3 regions of the Brevibacillus sp. genome follow, and region 1 is predicted to be linked to each of the others. Evidence: riboswitches for the same ligand, from Rfam matches in the RefSeq annotation. Region 1 holds a riboswitch; each other region holds the start of a gene.

Region 1 (5,433 bases):
CAGCCAGACGATCAGGCAATCAACCAGCACGACTGCCTGATTTTGCTTGAACTCGTCTCGCTGCTGCAACGAGCGAATCACGTCAGCGAGTGCATAAGGCTCCTCGACTGTCTCCCACAGAAAGCCGCTTTGCTGTCTTCGCGCGCGATGCCTTGCGATCCGCTCGCGCATCTCCTCGTCAAAAGCTTGCGCGGTGGCGATATAGACGCCTGCTTTTCCCAGATGAGCCGCATATGTTTCCGCAAACGTGCTCTTGCCGCTGCGCGCACCGCCTGTCACAAGTACGATCATTCCAACGTCTCCTTACGCCCGGGATTGCAGCATGATTTGCGGCAAATGATGGACAGGGTGCTCCATGACGATCGGTCTTGTCCCGTACACCGCTTCAATCTTGTCCGTTTGCAGCATGTCTTGCGGCGTTCCTACCCCAATCTGCACTCCTTTGTGCAGCATCAGGATGCGGTCGCAGTAGAGCGACGCCAGATTCAAGTCGTGCAGAACTGCCACGACGGTCACTTGCGTCGTCTTTTGCCACTTGCGGACAATATCCATCAGTTGAATCTGGTAACCGATATCGAGGTACGTAGTCGGTTCGTCCAGCAGCAGCAGTTGCGGTTTTTGCACGAGCGCCTTGCCCAAAGCCACGCGCTGCTTCTCCCCGCCGCTCAGCTGATCCAGCGTGCGCTCCGCCAGCGGCACAAGCCCCAGCAGCTGCATGATTTCCTCGATCAGCGGCGTGACGTCATCCTTTTCCTCACCGAGCCAGTTTTGATAAGGGAAGCGTCCCATCTCCAGCACTTCGCGGACACGGAAACCGACAGGAGGCAGCCCTTCCTGTTCCAGTACGGCGAGAACACGAGCCAGCTCTTTGCGCGTATAGCGGGCAAGCGGCTTGTCAGCGAGCGTAATCTCTCCCGCATCAGGGGCAATGACGCTGGAGATCATTTTCAGCAGCGTCGATTTGCCGCTGCCATTCGGACCGATGATGCCGAAAAACTCGCCCCGCTTCACGTCAAAATCGATTTCTGTTAAAACCGATACATCCTGGTAAGCTTTTTGCAAACCTCGTACGTGGATCATCGTAGCTACCTCCTTCCGGTTCGTTTGTTTTGCTTCAACAAATAGGCGAAAAACGGCGCTCCCAAAAACGCGGTCACGACGCCGAGCGGGATTTCCGTAGGAACGAGCAGCATCCGCGCCAGCGTATCCGCCCACAGGACGTAGATGCCGCCGCCAATCGCCGACATCGGCAGCAGGATGCGATGATCCGGCCCGACCAGCATCCGCACCAGATGCGGTACGACGAGGCCAACGAAGCCGATGATCCCTGAGATCGAAACCGCTGCCGCCGTCAACAAAGTCGATACGAGCAAAATAATGAGCTTCGTCTTGTCGACATTGACGCCCAGATGCGCCGCCTGACGCTCACCCAGGGCAAACAGGTTCAAGGAGCGGGCATAGCCAACCAGCACGATTACGCCGATCAGCACATACGGAATCAGCACATACGTAAAAGCCCAGCCGCGAAACGACAAGCTGCCCATCAGCCAAAAGACGATTTCGTTCACCGTCTGGTTCGACAAGGACACCATAAAAGAGACGAGCGAACCGAGAAACGCCTGAATGACGACCCCGGATAAAATGAGCGTCTCTGTTTGCAGCTTGCCCTGCGTCTTCGCCAGCGACAGTACAATCCACAGACTGCACAGCCCCGTCAAAAAGGCGACCACAGGCGTGCTCCATTCCCCGAGAAAAGCGAATTGCAAGCCAAACAGGATCAGAAAAGCGGCACCGACAGCAGCTCCGGATGCCACTCCCATCGTAAACGGGTCTGCGAGCGGATTGCGCAGCACCCCTTGAAATCCGGCGCCCGCAAGCGACAGGCAAGCCCCTACCAGGATCGCCAGGATGACGCGGGGAAAACGCACTTTCATCACGATTTGCTCGGACGAATCCGGCCATGTCACGGCAACCAAGTCCGACATGCCGGGGAGCTGATGCAACAAGATCAGCCATACTTGCGAAAGCGGAAGCGATGCCGCTCCCATCGAAATGCTGACTACCGCCGATGCCAGCAGGATCAGACTGCTGGCTCCTCCCCATAAAAGCAACTGCTTCTTCATTTTATTTCACCAGATCAGGGTAAATCGCTTTGGCTACCTCGATCAAACCTTGGGTAATCCGCGGTCCCGGGCGCGAAAGCAAATTTTGCTCCATCCCGAAAATCTGCTTGTCGCGGATCGCCTTCATCTTGTCCCAGCCGTTGCGGTTCGCAATGATGTCCTCCAGCTTTTTCCCTGTCTTGTCGTCCGTAATGCCTTTTGCATACAAAATGACGTCAGGATCGCTTTTTAAAATCTTTTCTTCGCTGATCGGGTTCCACCCTTGGGTATCAGCGGCAATGTTTGTCGCGCCTGCCAGTGAGATCAGCTCATCCAGAAATTCCCCTTTGCCCACCGTCCAGCCCGGCGAAAACTCCAGGTACACTTTTTTCTTGTCTTCCGGCTTCACCGCTTTGACCGCTTCCTGCACGCGCGCGATGTCCTGCTTCATGCTTGCGACTACTTTTTCCGCCTGCTCCTGTCTGTTTGTAATGACACCCATCGCCAAAATGTTGTCAAATATCTCATCCATTTTTTGCGGGTGAGTCACGTAAACAGGCATGCCTAACGTTTTCAGCTTCGCAGCGACAGGCTCATCCATCGAGATTCCGCCGATGACCAGATCAGGCGACTGGGCGAGAATCGCCTCTTCGCTCGGCTTGACGACACCGCCCACTTTCGGCTTCGTGGCAGCTTCTGCCGGATAATCGTCGTAGTCGGACACCCCGACGATCCGGTCGTTCAGGCCGAGTGCGAACAAAATCTCCGTTTCACCTGGAGAGGTGGAGACAATCCGCTGCGGCTCTTTTTGCAAGGTCACTTCTTTTCCCGTCGAATCTTTGACCGTCAGCGGGTAGACAGTGGCTTTGGCCGTTGTTTCCTGTGGTGTTGTCTGTGGCGCCTCTGTCTTTGGAGCAGGGGCTGTTTGCGTGTTGCCATTGCCTGTGCAGCCGACCAAGCTTGCAGCAATGACCAGGGGCATGAGCAGTTTCCACGAACGTTTCATATGTATAACTTCCTTTCTGGGCAACTGGTTGATTCTTAGCATAGAAAAACCCCTTCGCTTCCAGCGGGAAACAAAAGGGTCGACTTGCCAGGACGATCTGGTCACGCCAAAAAGTCCTGAACGGGCCGAACCTTTCCGCGAAGGCGCAGGCACATCATGCAAACAGGCAGGTCTCCTGGCTTGCGGCTTGCGACAGCCGCTTTACAGTGGCGGGACCGCGCCGGATTTGCACCGGCTTCCCTTTTCACCTCGTCCATGACAGACGAGGCACCTGCTTGCTGTATTCAGTTGTTTGTACCTGCAAGCTAAGACTCACCCACCATCATAGCATTCCTTGGCCAAAAAAAGAATGCGTCATTTTGCAGCAAAACGCAGGTCCAGGCTGCCCGTCAACCTGCAGCAGCCTTTTGCCTAACCGACGAAAATTACTGCTTGCGCTTGTGCAAGTAATCGATAATTCCCATCGCGCACACCTGCAAATCCAGTCGCAGGACGTTCATCACTTCATGCTGCTCGGCAATGCCGCGCGCTTGCAGATGCTGGCTGACAAGAGCGAACAGCCTGTCCCCCAATTGCTCCGTGCCAAGCCCGGCGGAAACGGCCGCCTCGCCTTCTGCCACGAATACGGGAAGCCACTCTGCCACTTGCCGATAGACGTCCTCCACTTCTTCCGTCATGCCAAAATGCCCGAAGTAGATACGCTGGAGTTCGCGCTTGCGAAAACGCTCGATAGACGCAAGCATCGCCTGCGGATCGAACTGGTTTGGAGACGTGGACGGCAAAACGAAATGCAATCCGTCTTTTTGGAGTTGCGGATAAAAAACGCCCGCTGTATCACCTGTGAACATGCCGCGGCTAACCGGATCGTAAATGCTGAAATGATGGTTCGCATGGCCGGGCGAATCCAAAAATTCAAGGACACAGTTCGGCCCGATCGGCAAGGTGTCTCCGTCTTTTCGCACCAAGATTCGCTCCTCGGGAATCGCCACAATCGGATCGAACAGGCGGTTGAAATCGTCCTGGTAAACGGCTTTCGCTCCCGCAATCAAGCGGCTCGGGTCCACCAGATGGCGCGCTCCTTTTGGATGCACCACGATTTTGGCCTGCGGGCATTCGCGCAAAAACAAGCCTGCCCCGCCCGCGTGATCCAGATGAATGTGCGTCACGATGATGTATTTGACTTGCTCCGGCGAAAAGCCGAGCTTGTGCAATCCTGCCACAATGTACGGCACGGACGGGCTTGGCCCTGTCTCGACAAGCGTCAATTGTTCCTCTGCTATTACATACGTTCCCGTCCGCTCCGCCCATCCCATGTCAAAGCCGTCAATCAGATGGATGCGGTGTCCCAAGGAAATCGGTTCAGTAGGTTGCATCGATTTTTCTCCCCCTGCCAACTTGATATCGTGTGAATATTTCCACTTTACCATTGATCGTGCCCGGATTCGAGAGGGCTTTGCCGTTTCTTGGCTGGTTACGGGCGGGAAGCGATGCGCGCTACTTCGCCATTCGTCATTTGTACCAGTTGCTTTGGCGTCAGCGAAAAAACAGCGTTCGGATGCCCGGCAGCCGTCCAGATGACTTCGAAGCGAAGCAAATCCTCATCAATCCACGTCTCAATCGGTTCCAGATGTCCGACGGGCGAGACACCGCCGATGACAAATCCGGTTTTTTCGCGCACAAAATCGGCATCTGCTTTTCCCGGCTTCTCCTGCATCCATTGCGCGAGCAGCTTTTCGTCGATCCGGTTTGTGCCGCTTGCCACGACCAGAACAGGCTTGTCCGTCGTCTTCCGGCGAAAAATGATCGACTTGGCAATTTGCGCGACCTCGCATCCGATCGCTTGCGCTGCCTCCGCTGCTGTGCGGGTGCTGTCCGGCAGTTCGACCACCTGATTGTCATACCCCAATTGTTGCAATCTCGCTTGCACTTTCTGCGCGCTTTCTTTTAATCGCTGCATCAGTTTTGCTCCTTTCCTTTTACACGTTTTCGTTAAATGAACGACAGGTATGGTTATAGCTAAGGCTCTGCGTAATACATCACGACCTGAATGACGGCTTGCTTTTCGCCTTCATTGCTGTACATATGGGGAACGTTTCCGGCAAAACGGATGCCGTCTCCTTCCGACATGCGAAACAGCTCGTCCTTGATTTTCAGGCAAAACTCGCCCGCGCTGACGGTAATGTACTCGTAGACGCCTTCATTGTGTGGAGCCGACGAGTAGCTTGCCTCCGGGTCAAGCTCGATGCGAAACATTTCCAGCTTGGTCATCGGATCAAAAGGAAACTGCAAATACGCCCGGCACAAGCCGTTGTCTTCGATGATGGG
Region 2 (5,433 bases), on a different contig from region 1:
AAATCAACGCGCTCGCAAACAGAAGCTTGTGTTCCGGCGGCAAAAATCTCAGACGGTTTTGATACGAAAGAGAGTCAAGCTGCTGCCAGTTCATTTTTTGTTTTTATCCAGCCGACCTTTGTACAAGCCCATCGCATAGCCGACAATGCCCGCTCCCAATGCCGCTTGCACGGCAAACAGCAAGCTCTCCGTCTCGCCTCCTGGCGGTTCAAGCAGCGGCTGGAACCACGGCTCGTACGCAGGGGCAATCTCCTTGATCGCTTCCTCTGCCGCTCCGTCCGCTCCGCCGAACTCCGAGTCCTGCACCAAAAGCAACGGCACGATCGCAAGCACGACGACACCCAGGAGCAGCAGCCAGTTCATTCCTTTTTTCACAGCGATTCCTCCCGTTTCAGCAAGCGCAGCTCCGCCAGCTCTTTTGCATTGTAAGATTGAAGCCAGTTCCAGACGAGCACGGTCAGAAGCCCCTCGCTGATCGCCAACGTAATTTGTGTGATGGCAAAAATGCCAGCGAACTTGGCGAAAGAAGCCAATACCCCGCCAGACTCAGCCGGAAAAGCCAGCGCCAACTGAACAGATGTCACTACATAAGTCGCCAGGTCAGCAAGAGCTGCCGCAGCGAAGACAGCCAAACGTTGTCCTCCGTTGGCACGGACAATCAGGCGGTACACCCCGTAAGCCACCATCGGCCCGACAACCGCCATCGAAACGGCGTTGGCGCCAAGCGTGGTCAATCCGCCATGCGCCAACAGCAAGGCTTGGAACAACAGCACCAGACTGCCCAGCACAGACATCACCCACGGGCCGAACATGATCGCCCCAAGTCCTGTTCCGGTAGGATGGGAGCTGCTTCCCGTCACCGAAGGAATTTTCAAAGCAGACAGCACGAAAGCAAAGGCACCTGATACGCCAATAAGCAGCTTCATTTGCGGGTGTTCTTTGACGATTTTGTTTAACGAACGAATGCCAAGAATGAAGAACGGAATAAATACTACCCACCAGAACAACGCCCACGACAGCGGCAAATACCCTTCCATAATGTGCATCGCGTAAGAAGTTTGCGGTTCATTTACGAGAAAATAAAGAACAAAGCCCGCAATCAATAAACAGGTCGAGACAAAGCGTGATCGATTCAAGGCAACTTCTCCTCCTTTGCTGTTCTTTTTACCGTTTTTTCCAATCAAAAAAGCCCCATCCGATAGCAGACGAGGTATGCGCACAAAACAATAGACATGAACTTCTGTCCAATTGCTCCGTATTCACCGCTCCTTTCCGCGAAGGTCTCCAGGGTGTGGCAAGTAGGTAGGTCTCCTGGCTTTCAGATCGATGCGCTCTTTGTCCTTCCCCATATGAATATGAGTGGAACTTCATCAAAGAGAACTCCCTGATTACAGTGGCGGGACCGCTCGGGACTTTCACCCGATTCCCTGTTACCCTTCGTGCTTATGCACACAAAGGCACCTATTGCCGACAATATCCAATTGTTTGACAGTTCTTGCTTGTCCTACATTATTATACTCAATCGCCCAATCCAGCGTAAAGCTTATTATCAAAAGGCTCCTGCAACCGATGACCTTTTGGCGAATGTCATTGACTGCACGAGCCTTGTTTTTGGTTCTACGTTTTTGATTCTACGCTTTCGCGTCCACGCCAACCGCTTCGCTGATGTGGGAAAAGCCGTCCCGCTGCATCAGCTTGAGCAATTGCTTGTTGATCTGCTTCGAAATGCCAGGCCCTTGATAAATCATGCCAGTATAAACCTGAACCAGGCTGGCGCCCGCGCGTATTTTCTGATAGGCGTCTTCTCCGGTAAAAATGCCTCCGACACCGATAATCGGCACTTTGCCTCCGACTTCCTGATAAATCTCTTTCACCCACGCTGTCGATCGCTCTGTCAGCGGCTTTCCGCTCAAACCGCCCGCTTCCTCGGCGTACCGATGCCCTTGAACAGCTTCCCGCGACAGTGTCGTATTGGTGGCAATAATCCCGGAAATGCCTTCCGCCACAGCCCCTTGCACGACATCGCGCATATGCTCGTCAGACATGTCTGGAGCTACTTTGAGCAAAATCGGTTTTTTCTGAATGCCGCGCGCTTCCAGCTCAGCCGCTTTCTCGCGTATCGCCCGCACCAGCTGGCGCATGCTTTCTGTCTCCTGCAAGTCGCGCAAATTCGGCGTGTTCGGCGAGCTGATGTTAATGACGAAATAATGGCCGTACGCATAGAGCATGTCCAGACACTTGATATAGTCAGAAGCCGCTTCCTCATTAGGAGTGACTTTGTTTTTGCCAATATTGATCCCGATCGGAACATCGGAATAAGCGTAATCTACCAGATGCTGCGAAGCCAAATACGCACCGTGGTTGTTGAAGCCCATTCGGTTGATCACTGCTTCGTGTTCAGGCAAACGGAACAAGCGGGGCCTCGGATTGCCAGGCTGTCCCTGCGGCGTCAAAGTCCCGATTTCCACAAAGCCGAACCCGAGCGCACCGAGCGCATGATATACTTCGGCATTTTTGTCAAAACCGGCGGCGAGTCCTACCGGATTGGGAAAAGTCATTCCCCACAGCTTTGTCGCCAGACGCTCGTCCTTCAACTGGAACATCATTCTGAGCAAGCTTTTTCCCGGAGCAGAATCTTCCATCAGCTTCAAGGCACCAACCGTTTTTTCATGAATCTCTTCCGTATCCATCTGGAACAGATATTTTCTTATGAGCTTATACATCCCGGCTGCACTCCTTACTCCATTTTTACCTCATTGTAGAATACCACACTTTGTTTCTCGTGGGCTAACCTTTATACGCGATACATATTTCCAGTCGAGCAGACAAACTATAACAAAACCAGCGATTTAAAAGGGGACGTATGTTTCATGAAAGCAGACGGAAAAATCGGGATTGGCCAAGCGATCATGGTCATGATGCTCTCAATCGGAATAACCAACCATGTTACCCTTATTCCTCTGCTGCTCAGCAAAGCTGGGCGCGATGCCTGGCTGAGCGTCATTATTGGCGCCATCCCCTTTGCCGTTTGGGCATACGCCCTGTTTTTCATCAATAGACGGATCAGACAGATGTCGCTGTCCCAGTGGCTTCTTTTGCGATCAGGAAAAACCGTCCGGCATCTACTCCTCGCCCCGATCATCCTTTGCCTGTACTTGATGGCCCTCGTCAATTTAATCGATACGCAAACATGGACTACCGTCAACTATTTGCCGCAGACACCGGAATGGGTGACAGCGCTTGCCCTGATCATTTTGTGCGTGTTCGCCTCTTACGGCGGCATAGCTTCTGTCGGCATTACTTCCGGCATCCTGCTGCCTGCCGTTTCGTTATTGGGCATGTTCGTCGCGTTTGGCAACATTCCCAAAAAAGATTATACCCAGCTTTTGCCGCTGTTCCAGAACGGGCTTATGCCCACCCTGCACGCCATGGTGTTTGTAGGAGGAGGATTTACCGAGCTGTTCCTGTTGCTTTTGCTGCAACACCACATTCGCAAACCGCTTCGCGCCGTCCACTATATCATCATGATCGCGATCGTCCTGGTACTGACCCTCAGTCCGCTTACAGGAGCCATCGCCGAGTTCGGGCCTGTGGAATCGACGCGCCAGCGGTTTCCCGCCTTTGAGCAATGGCGGCTTTTGACGATCGGCAAAGACATCGAGAACATGGAGTTTTTCTCGATTTTCCAGTGGCTGTCCGGGTCGTTTATCCGCATTACGCTTTGCTTGCTGCTGCTCGGGGAGCTGCTCGTCCTGCGCACGAAAAAGCAAAGAAAATACGTCATGTTCGTCCTTGGCGCCAGCATGATCGCCCTGACCAGTCTTCCTTACAGCGACATGCAATTCGTGACGTTTCTCTCGAAGATTTACTATCCTTTTTACTTGCTGGTTATGGTAGTCGTCACACTCATCTTGTTCCTGCTGTCGCTGCGAAAACCAACCAGATTGGAGGATGTGAGCCATGACCCTTGAAGAGGAGCTGCGTGATAGATTTGCGCATTGTGCTGATGTCGTCTTCCTGCGGGCTGTCACCCCGAACGATCAGTCTGTGCTCATGCTGTACTGCGAAGGTTTGGCGGACGTACGGCATTTGCAGGAGACGGCTTTGCCTCAATTGGAGCACTGCGTAAATTCTGGCGATCTGCGCTCGCTTCCGCTCGTCCCTTTGTTCACCAATCCGGAGCTGTGGACTGAACGGCTCTTCGCGGGAGACTTGCTGATTTTTTTGGGGGATTCGCCGCCTTTTTCCTGGGACATTTCCAATCGGCCGCAACGGGGTACAGAAGAAGCCAACACGGAAATTTCCATCAAAGGCCCGCGAGACGGCTTCGTGGAGGATTTGTCGACCAATGTGGCCCTCATCCGCAAACGCATGCGAACGATCACACTCGCTTATGAGCCTTTTATTCTCGGCACCCGTTCCCGCAGCCGGATTGCCCTGTTGTATTTGACAGACACGGTCCCTCCCGACCTGCTTGAGATGATTCGCGATCGGCTGATTGCCTGCGAAAACAAAAAAATAATCAACAGTGCGCTGCTGGAAAAAATGCTGAGCGACAATCGCAATTCGTTGTTCCCGCTAGTCGACTATACAGGGCGTCCCGACTTTGCGATTTATTTGTTGCTGCAAGGAAAAGCGGTCATCATGGTGGACGGCTCTCCGCTCGCCCTGATCGCTCCCGTGTCGCTATTGGAGCTGATCAAGTCTCCGGAGGACGATCAGTATCCGATCACGTACGTCTGGCTGGAGCGCATGCTGCGTCTCGGCGGTTTTTGGATTGCCGCTTTTCTGCCCGGGTTCTGGATTGCCTTGTCTGCCTACAATGTCGAGCAGTTTCCGTTCCAGCTGCTCGCCACGATTACCCAAGGACGCAAAGGCTTGCCCTTTTCCGCCCCGATGGAGCTTTTCGTGATTTTGTTCATTTTTGAGTTTCTGCGGGAAGCGGGAGCACGTCTGCCGAAAAACGTCGGGCAAACGCTGGCGCTTGTCGGCGCGTTGATCATCGGAGACGCCTCCATTCGCGCCGGGTTGACTTCGCCCTCGATGCTGTTCGTAGGCTCGCTGACAGTCGTCGCTTCGTTCACTCTCGTCAACCAGGCGCTGAGCGGTGCTGTCACGGTCACCCGTTTTCTTGTCTTCCTCCTGTCGTCTACGATCGGCATGTACGGATTCGTCATCGGAATGATTGCCATCATTTACTACTTGTCCACTTTGACCTCGTTTGGCCGTCCCTACGTGTTGATGGGCTCGTCCAACGTGTTGTCCAATCTGTATCTGGTTCTGTTCCAGCCGCTGGTTTACTTTTTCCGCAAAAAGCCTGAAAAGGACGGGAACACCAAATGAAATACGCCCGCATCGCTTGCGCTTTGCTGCTGCTTGCCACAACGCTTTTGAGCGGCTGCTGGGATCAGAAATCCATTCAGGATTTGAGCT
Region 3 (5,433 bases), on a different contig from region 1:
AACTCCCCCTCCGATTCCAGCGCTTCCGGAAAAATGGCATCCGCTCCCGCTTCCACATACGCCGCTGCTCGTGCAATCGCTGCCTCCAGTCCCTCCACAGAACGCGCATCTGTCCGTGCCACAATCAGTAAAGTAGGGGCAACTTCTTTCATGACGCTGATTTTTTGCGCCATTTCTTCGGTTGTGACCAACTGCTTCCCGTTCAAGTGACCGCACTTTTTCGGAAGCTGCTGATCCTCGATCTGCACCGCCGCGACGTGAGCTTCGACCATTTCCCGCGCGGTGCGGGCCGCGTTCAGCACGCCGCCAAATCCCGTATCGATATCGACCAGCACAGGCAAGTTGGTGGCTCGTACGAGGTCTTTCGCGCGTTCAGCCGTTTCGGATGAAGTGACGATGCCCAAATCCGGCAAGCCCCTGCTCGCGGTATAGGCAGCCCCTGACAAGTACAGAGCCGAAAAGCCCGCCTGTTTGGCGACGATAGCAGCCATTGCGTCGTGCGCTCCGGGTATTTGCAAAATGTCAGGCGCCGACATGAGCGAGCGCAGTCGTTCGGCCAGCTCCTTTTGCGTCATAGGTTGATCCACGATCCACGCCAAGCCAAACGCCTCCTTATCCGATCAAAAACAGATTCATAAACTCGTTCACGCGCATCTGCCCCAATTGCTCGTGGTCAAAGCAGACTTGCTCGATTTTGCGCTGCTGCCCGGCTGGGAAATGGGTACGCAATGTATCCGAAAACTTTTCCTCGATCTTCGGAATCGCTTCCTGACGGCGGAAACGGTGTCCGAGCGGATATTCGCACTCGACGTTCTCCGTCTTCGTTCCATCCTTGAAGTGAATCTGTAGCGCATTTGCGATTGAGCGCTTGTTCGGATCGAGGTAATCGTACGTGTACTGCTTGTTCTCGATCACCTTCATTTTCGCGCGCAGACTGTCTATTCTCGAGTCGCTGGCGGTTTCGTCTTCGTAATGCTCCGCTGTAATCGTTCCTTTGAGCAGAGCAATGGCGGTAATGTATTGCAGGCAGTGGTCACGGTCAGCCGGATTGTGCAGCGGGCCGACCTTGTCGATAATCCGGATAGCCGATTCATGAGTCGTAATCGTGATGGAATCAATCTCTTCCAGTCGGTCGATGACTTGCGGGTGCAGCGTTACGGCGCACTCTGCTGCGGTTTGGGCGTGGAACTCTGCCGGATACGATACTTTGAACAGCACGTGCTCCATCACGTAGGAGTCGAGCGGTCGAGCGAGCTTCAGTTCTTTTTTGTTGAACAAAACGTCCTGGAATCCCCAGCCTGGCGCAGACAGTGCGGACGGGTAGCCCATTTCTCCTTTTAGCGCCATCAGTGCCAGATGCACGCCCCGGCTGGTCGCGTCTCCCGCAGCCCATGACTTGCGCGATCCCGTATTCGGCGCGTGGCGATAAGTGCGCAGGCTGGAATTGTCGATCCATGCGTTGGACAAGGCGTTAATGATCTCTTCCCGGCCCCCGCCCAGCAGCTTCGTCACGACCGCAGTCGTGGCGATTTTGACGAACAGGACGTGATCAAGCCCCACGCGGTTCAAGCTGTTTTCCAGCGCGAGCACTCCCTGAATCTCGTGCGCCTTCACCATCATTTCCAAAACATCGCGCACGACGAGCGGTTCTTTTCCTTCTGCCAGGCGCACACGGCTCACATAGTCGGCTACAGCCAAAATGCCTCCCAGGTTGTCGGACGGATGTCCCCACTCGGCTGCCAGCCACGTATCGTTGTAGTCGAGCCAGCGAATCATGCATCCGATGTTGAACGCTCCGCGCACAGGATCAAGCACATACGCTGTGCCGGGAACACGGCTGCCGTTCGGAACGACTGTGCCCGGGACGATAGGCCCCAAAAGCTTCGTGCACTCGGGATAGGACAAGGCCAAAATGCCGCATCCGAGCGTGTCCAACAGTACGTAGCGCGCGGTCTGGAACGCCTCCTCGCTCGTAATCTCCTTCGTCAGCACATAGTCTGCGATCTCCTCCAGCAACTGGTCTGTTTTGGTGCGATCATTCATTTTCAACAAGCGACTCATTCCTTTCTGCTTGGATTGGATTTAGGCGTGGCGTTGGCCGATGTAGTTGACCCGTGGACGGAAAAGGCGGTTGTGGCTATGCTGCTCGATGACGTGTGCGCACAGCCCCACTGTTCTTGCGCTGAAAAAGATCGGTGTGTACAGCGGAATCGGAATCCCCAGCATCCAGTAAACCGGAGCGGCATAGTAGTCGAGATTCGGGTAAATGCCCTTCTCGCGCTCCATGATTTTTTCGCCTGCCTCGCACATCTGGTACAGCAAGTCGTCGCCTTTTGCATCACACAATTGCTTCAGGGCGTCCTTCATCATCAGTGCGCGCGGGTCGATCTTTTTCATGTACACGCGGTGCCCGAAGCCCATGATCCGCGCCTTGTTGGCCAGCTTGGACTCCAGCAAAGCTTCAAACTCCTTGACCGAGCCTGCCTCAAGCAGCATGTGCATCACCGCTTCGTTCGCGCCGCCGTGCAAGTTCCCTTTCAAGGAAGCGACCGCCCCGGTCAACGCCCCGTACAAATCCGACATCGTCGAGGCAATGACGCGTGCCGTAAACGTCGAATTAGGCATCTCATGCTCGCTGTACAAAACAAGCGAACGGTCGAAGATGGCTTCTTCAAAGTCGGACGGGATTTTGCCCGTGATCATGTACAGGAAATTCGCACTGTACGACAGCTCCGGCAGCGGCGCGATCAGCGCTTCCTTTTGAATCACGCGGTAGCTGTTGGCGACGATGTTCGGCACTTTGCCCAGCAGCTTGTAAGCCCGCTCCTTGTTGGCTTGCGCCGTGCAGTTGTCCAGTTGGCTGTCGTATCCGGCAAGCGCAGAAAGCCCGGTGCGCAAGCCGTCCATCGGATGCGTTTTTTCCGGCAGCAGCTTGAGCATGTCGAATACTTGGTTCGGTATGTCGTACTCGGCTTTCAGCTTTTCTTCCACTTCGCGCTTTTGCTGTTCGTTCGGCAACGATTCTTCCAGCAAAAGATGGACGATATCCAAGTAACGATGCGCTTTGGACAGCTCGATCAAATCGTACCCTTTGATGACGATTTCCCCTTGCTTCGTATCCAAAAAGGAAATGCTCGTTTCCGCAGCGACTACACCTTCCAGACCTGGAAAAAACTTTTCTTCAGCTCCCATTCTCTTCATCCTCCGCCCCGATTAAGTTGACCTTTAGACGTTGATAAGCCTTGTCGAGATTGTGCAAAAGCTTTTCTTGATCTGCCTGATTTTCTGCTCGCCTGATGACCTCTGCTTTTAATTTCGCGTAATGCGCTTTGATCGCGCTCGGGTTCTCTATCGTCAAGTTGTTCATAATGCACGCCTGAAAATCGTTGGTGAAATACTCCACCGTTCCAAACAAAAAATCACTCATCCGTCACGTACCCTCCTGAAAATCCGCACAAAAAAACAACTTCCGCAGAAGTTGTTAAGAGGCGAATGAATACCGAAATAAGCATGCTGATTGTGAAAATCAAAAACACGCCTATCCATCTCGCACTTAACACCCCCTATCCTCGTAGGTATTGATGTTGCGCTCAAACAGGCAGGTCTCCTGGCTTATGATCATCGCTTTTCGAACCTTCCCATTTTCGGCTGGCGAAAACAGTGGTATCTTCGAATCGCTCCCAATTACAGTTGCGGGACAGCGTCGGATTCGAACCGAACTTCCCTTTTAAGCAGATAAAAGTGTTGAATTTATCTGCACCTGTTTGTACACGTATGAAGTTTGCTCTCAATATATCAGTTATTTTGAAAATTAACAATTCTTTTCTTTGCTAAATATTGGATATTTCAGCCATAGAAAAAGCCAGCCCATCTACTGACAGGCTGGCATCATGGCCGAGCGGATTACCCGATGATCTTCGTTTTCTTCGCATTTTCCATCGATTTTTGAATCAGCCCGCTCAGCGGTCGTTTCAAGGCCAGCGCAATAAACAGACTGATGCCGATGAAGCCGCACAGCATGAGAATATCCCGAATCGCCGTCTCCCAGAGGACGCCCCCGACCCCTTCACGCAACAAACTGATCGCGTAGGTGAACGGCATAAACGGATTGAGTGCCTGGAAAAAAGGCGCCGTCATGCTGATCGGGAACGTGCCCCCGGAGCTGGAAAACTGGAAGACCATGAAAATGATCGCGATACCCTTGCCGACATTGCCGAATACCGACAACAGCGTATACGTGATCGTCACGAACACCATACTGACGAGCATCGCGAAAAGGACAAACGGAACTTTGTCCGCCACATACGCTTCCAAAATGTAAAAGTCACCGAGCGTAATACACAGTGCCTGGAACAGCCCGATTGTCACGAATGTGCCCAGACGGCCAAGGTACAGCTGGTACGGCTTGTAGCGTCCGTCCGGGTTCTCCGGGTCTGGTTTGAGCAAAGAAATCAGCAAGGTCGCTCCTACCCATAGCGACAATACTCCGTAAAAAGGCGACATTGCCGAACCGTAGTTGGGAATCGGATATTTGCGGTTTTCCTTGATCTGCACCGGACTTGCCAAAAACTCGCTCTCTCGCTTGATATCCCCGCGCAGCAGCTTGGCGAGATCGGCAAAGTGATTGTTCGCCTCGACCTCTCTCAGCTTGTCCGCCGCTTGCGCAATCGCACTCTCCAGCTTGGGCAGATCATCGCGCACCAGCTCGGCTACCCTGTGGACGCCGTTCTCCACCTCCGGCAGCTTGTTACGGACAAAGTCAGCCAGCTTGGTCAGCTCCGCCTCGGCTTGCGGCAAATCGTTTTGGATGAAGCCAGCCGCCTGGTCGAGCTTTTGCTTGATTTCTGGCAAATGCTGCTTGAGGAACGGCGCTGCCGTGTGGATCGCTTTGGCAAACGCTTCGGACTTGCTTTGCAACGTTTGCGCCAGTTCATGGACCCGCGCCTGAATCTGCGGCAGCTCCTGCTCGATTCGTTTCAGTTCGGCCAGCCCCAGCTCCAGTCCGGCTTTTGTCTCTTTCAAAATCGCCTCGATATCCGGCAGCCTGTCTTTTGCTTTTTGCAGCAGTTCGGCGGAATCGCCCACGACTGTTTTCAGCTTTTCGATGCCCTCCGCGATTTTCGGAACGATTTCGCTATCGTAGCGCGCCAGGATGTCTCCCAGCTCCGCACTCGTGTTTTTCGCCAACTGATTCAGACTCTCGATCAAGTCTCTTGCGGGCTTTTTCCCGTCTGCCAACGCTTTCGCTATCGTATCGAGAATCTCGATTTGCCGATGCATTTTCTCTTCCAGCTTATGGAGCCGCTCGGAAAAAGGCGTCAGCGGCTGCCCCGGAATGTAGCGGTTCAGCTTGTCGACCAGCGCAGAGGTGTGTTCGACGATACGCGCAGCTTTGCCTAGCTTGTCAGACACAGCCTGCACTTCGGCAGCTGT

Evidence for each region. Region 1 has a riboswitch for cobalamin ahead of DEP07_RS01100 (ABC transporter substrate-binding protein). Riboswitches for the same ligand answer to the same signal wherever they lie in the genome.
Region 2: linked by a shared signal. The riboswitch ahead of DEP07_RS14240 (energy-coupling factor ABC transporter permease) and the one ahead of DEP07_RS01100 (ABC transporter substrate-binding protein) in region 1 are both predicted to bind cobalamin.
Region 3: linked by a shared signal. The riboswitch ahead of DEP07_RS14745 (hypothetical protein) and the one ahead of DEP07_RS01100 (ABC transporter substrate-binding protein) in region 1 are both predicted to bind cobalamin.

Annotation. Positions count from the first base shown of each region.
Region 1 is NZ_DOTK01000005.1:72,637-78,069, forward strand. Features, by position in the region: gene cobU (bifunctional adenosylcobinamide kinase/adenosylcobinamide-phosphate guanylyltransferase) at 1-291, opposite strand, end outside; gene DEP07_RS01090 (ABC transporter ATP-binding protein) at 304-1,080, opposite strand; gene DEP07_RS01095 (FecCD family ABC transporter permease) at 1,086-2,123, opposite strand; gene DEP07_RS01100 (ABC transporter substrate-binding protein) at 2,125-3,108, opposite strand; cobalamin riboswitch at 3,257-3,398, opposite strand; gene DEP07_RS01105 (MBL fold metallo-hydrolase) at 3,534-4,481, opposite strand; gene DEP07_RS01110 (YbaK/EbsC family protein) at 4,580-5,065, opposite strand; gene DEP07_RS01115 (helix-turn-helix domain-containing protein) at 5,125-5,433, opposite strand, start outside.
Region 2 is NZ_DOTK01000045.1:188,994-194,426, forward strand. Features, by position in the region: gene cbiQ (cobalt ECF transporter T component CbiQ) at 1-94, opposite strand, end outside; gene DEP07_RS14235 (energy-coupling factor ABC transporter substrate-binding protein) at 91-375, opposite strand; gene DEP07_RS14240 (energy-coupling factor ABC transporter permease) at 372-1,136, opposite strand; cobalamin riboswitch at 1,285-1,480, opposite strand; gene DEP07_RS14245 (quinone-dependent dihydroorotate dehydrogenase) at 1,632-2,723, opposite strand; gene DEP07_RS14250 (GerAB/ArcD/ProY family transporter) at 2,871-3,971, shown strand; gene DEP07_RS14255 (spore germination protein) at 3,961-5,343, shown strand; gene DEP07_RS14260 (Ger(x)C family spore germination protein) at 5,340-5,433, shown strand, end outside.
Region 3 is NZ_DOTK01000047.1:71,209-76,641, forward strand. Features, by position in the region: gene prpB (methylisocitrate lyase) at 1-575, opposite strand, end outside; gene DEP07_RS14735 (bifunctional 2-methylcitrate dehydratase/aconitate hydratase) at 613-2,043, opposite strand; gene mmgD (citrate synthase) at 2,083-3,192, opposite strand; gene DEP07_RS14745 (hypothetical protein) at 3,182-3,427, opposite strand; cobalamin riboswitch at 3,581-3,779, opposite strand; gene DEP07_RS14750 (YhgE/Pip domain-containing protein) at 3,904-5,433, opposite strand, start outside.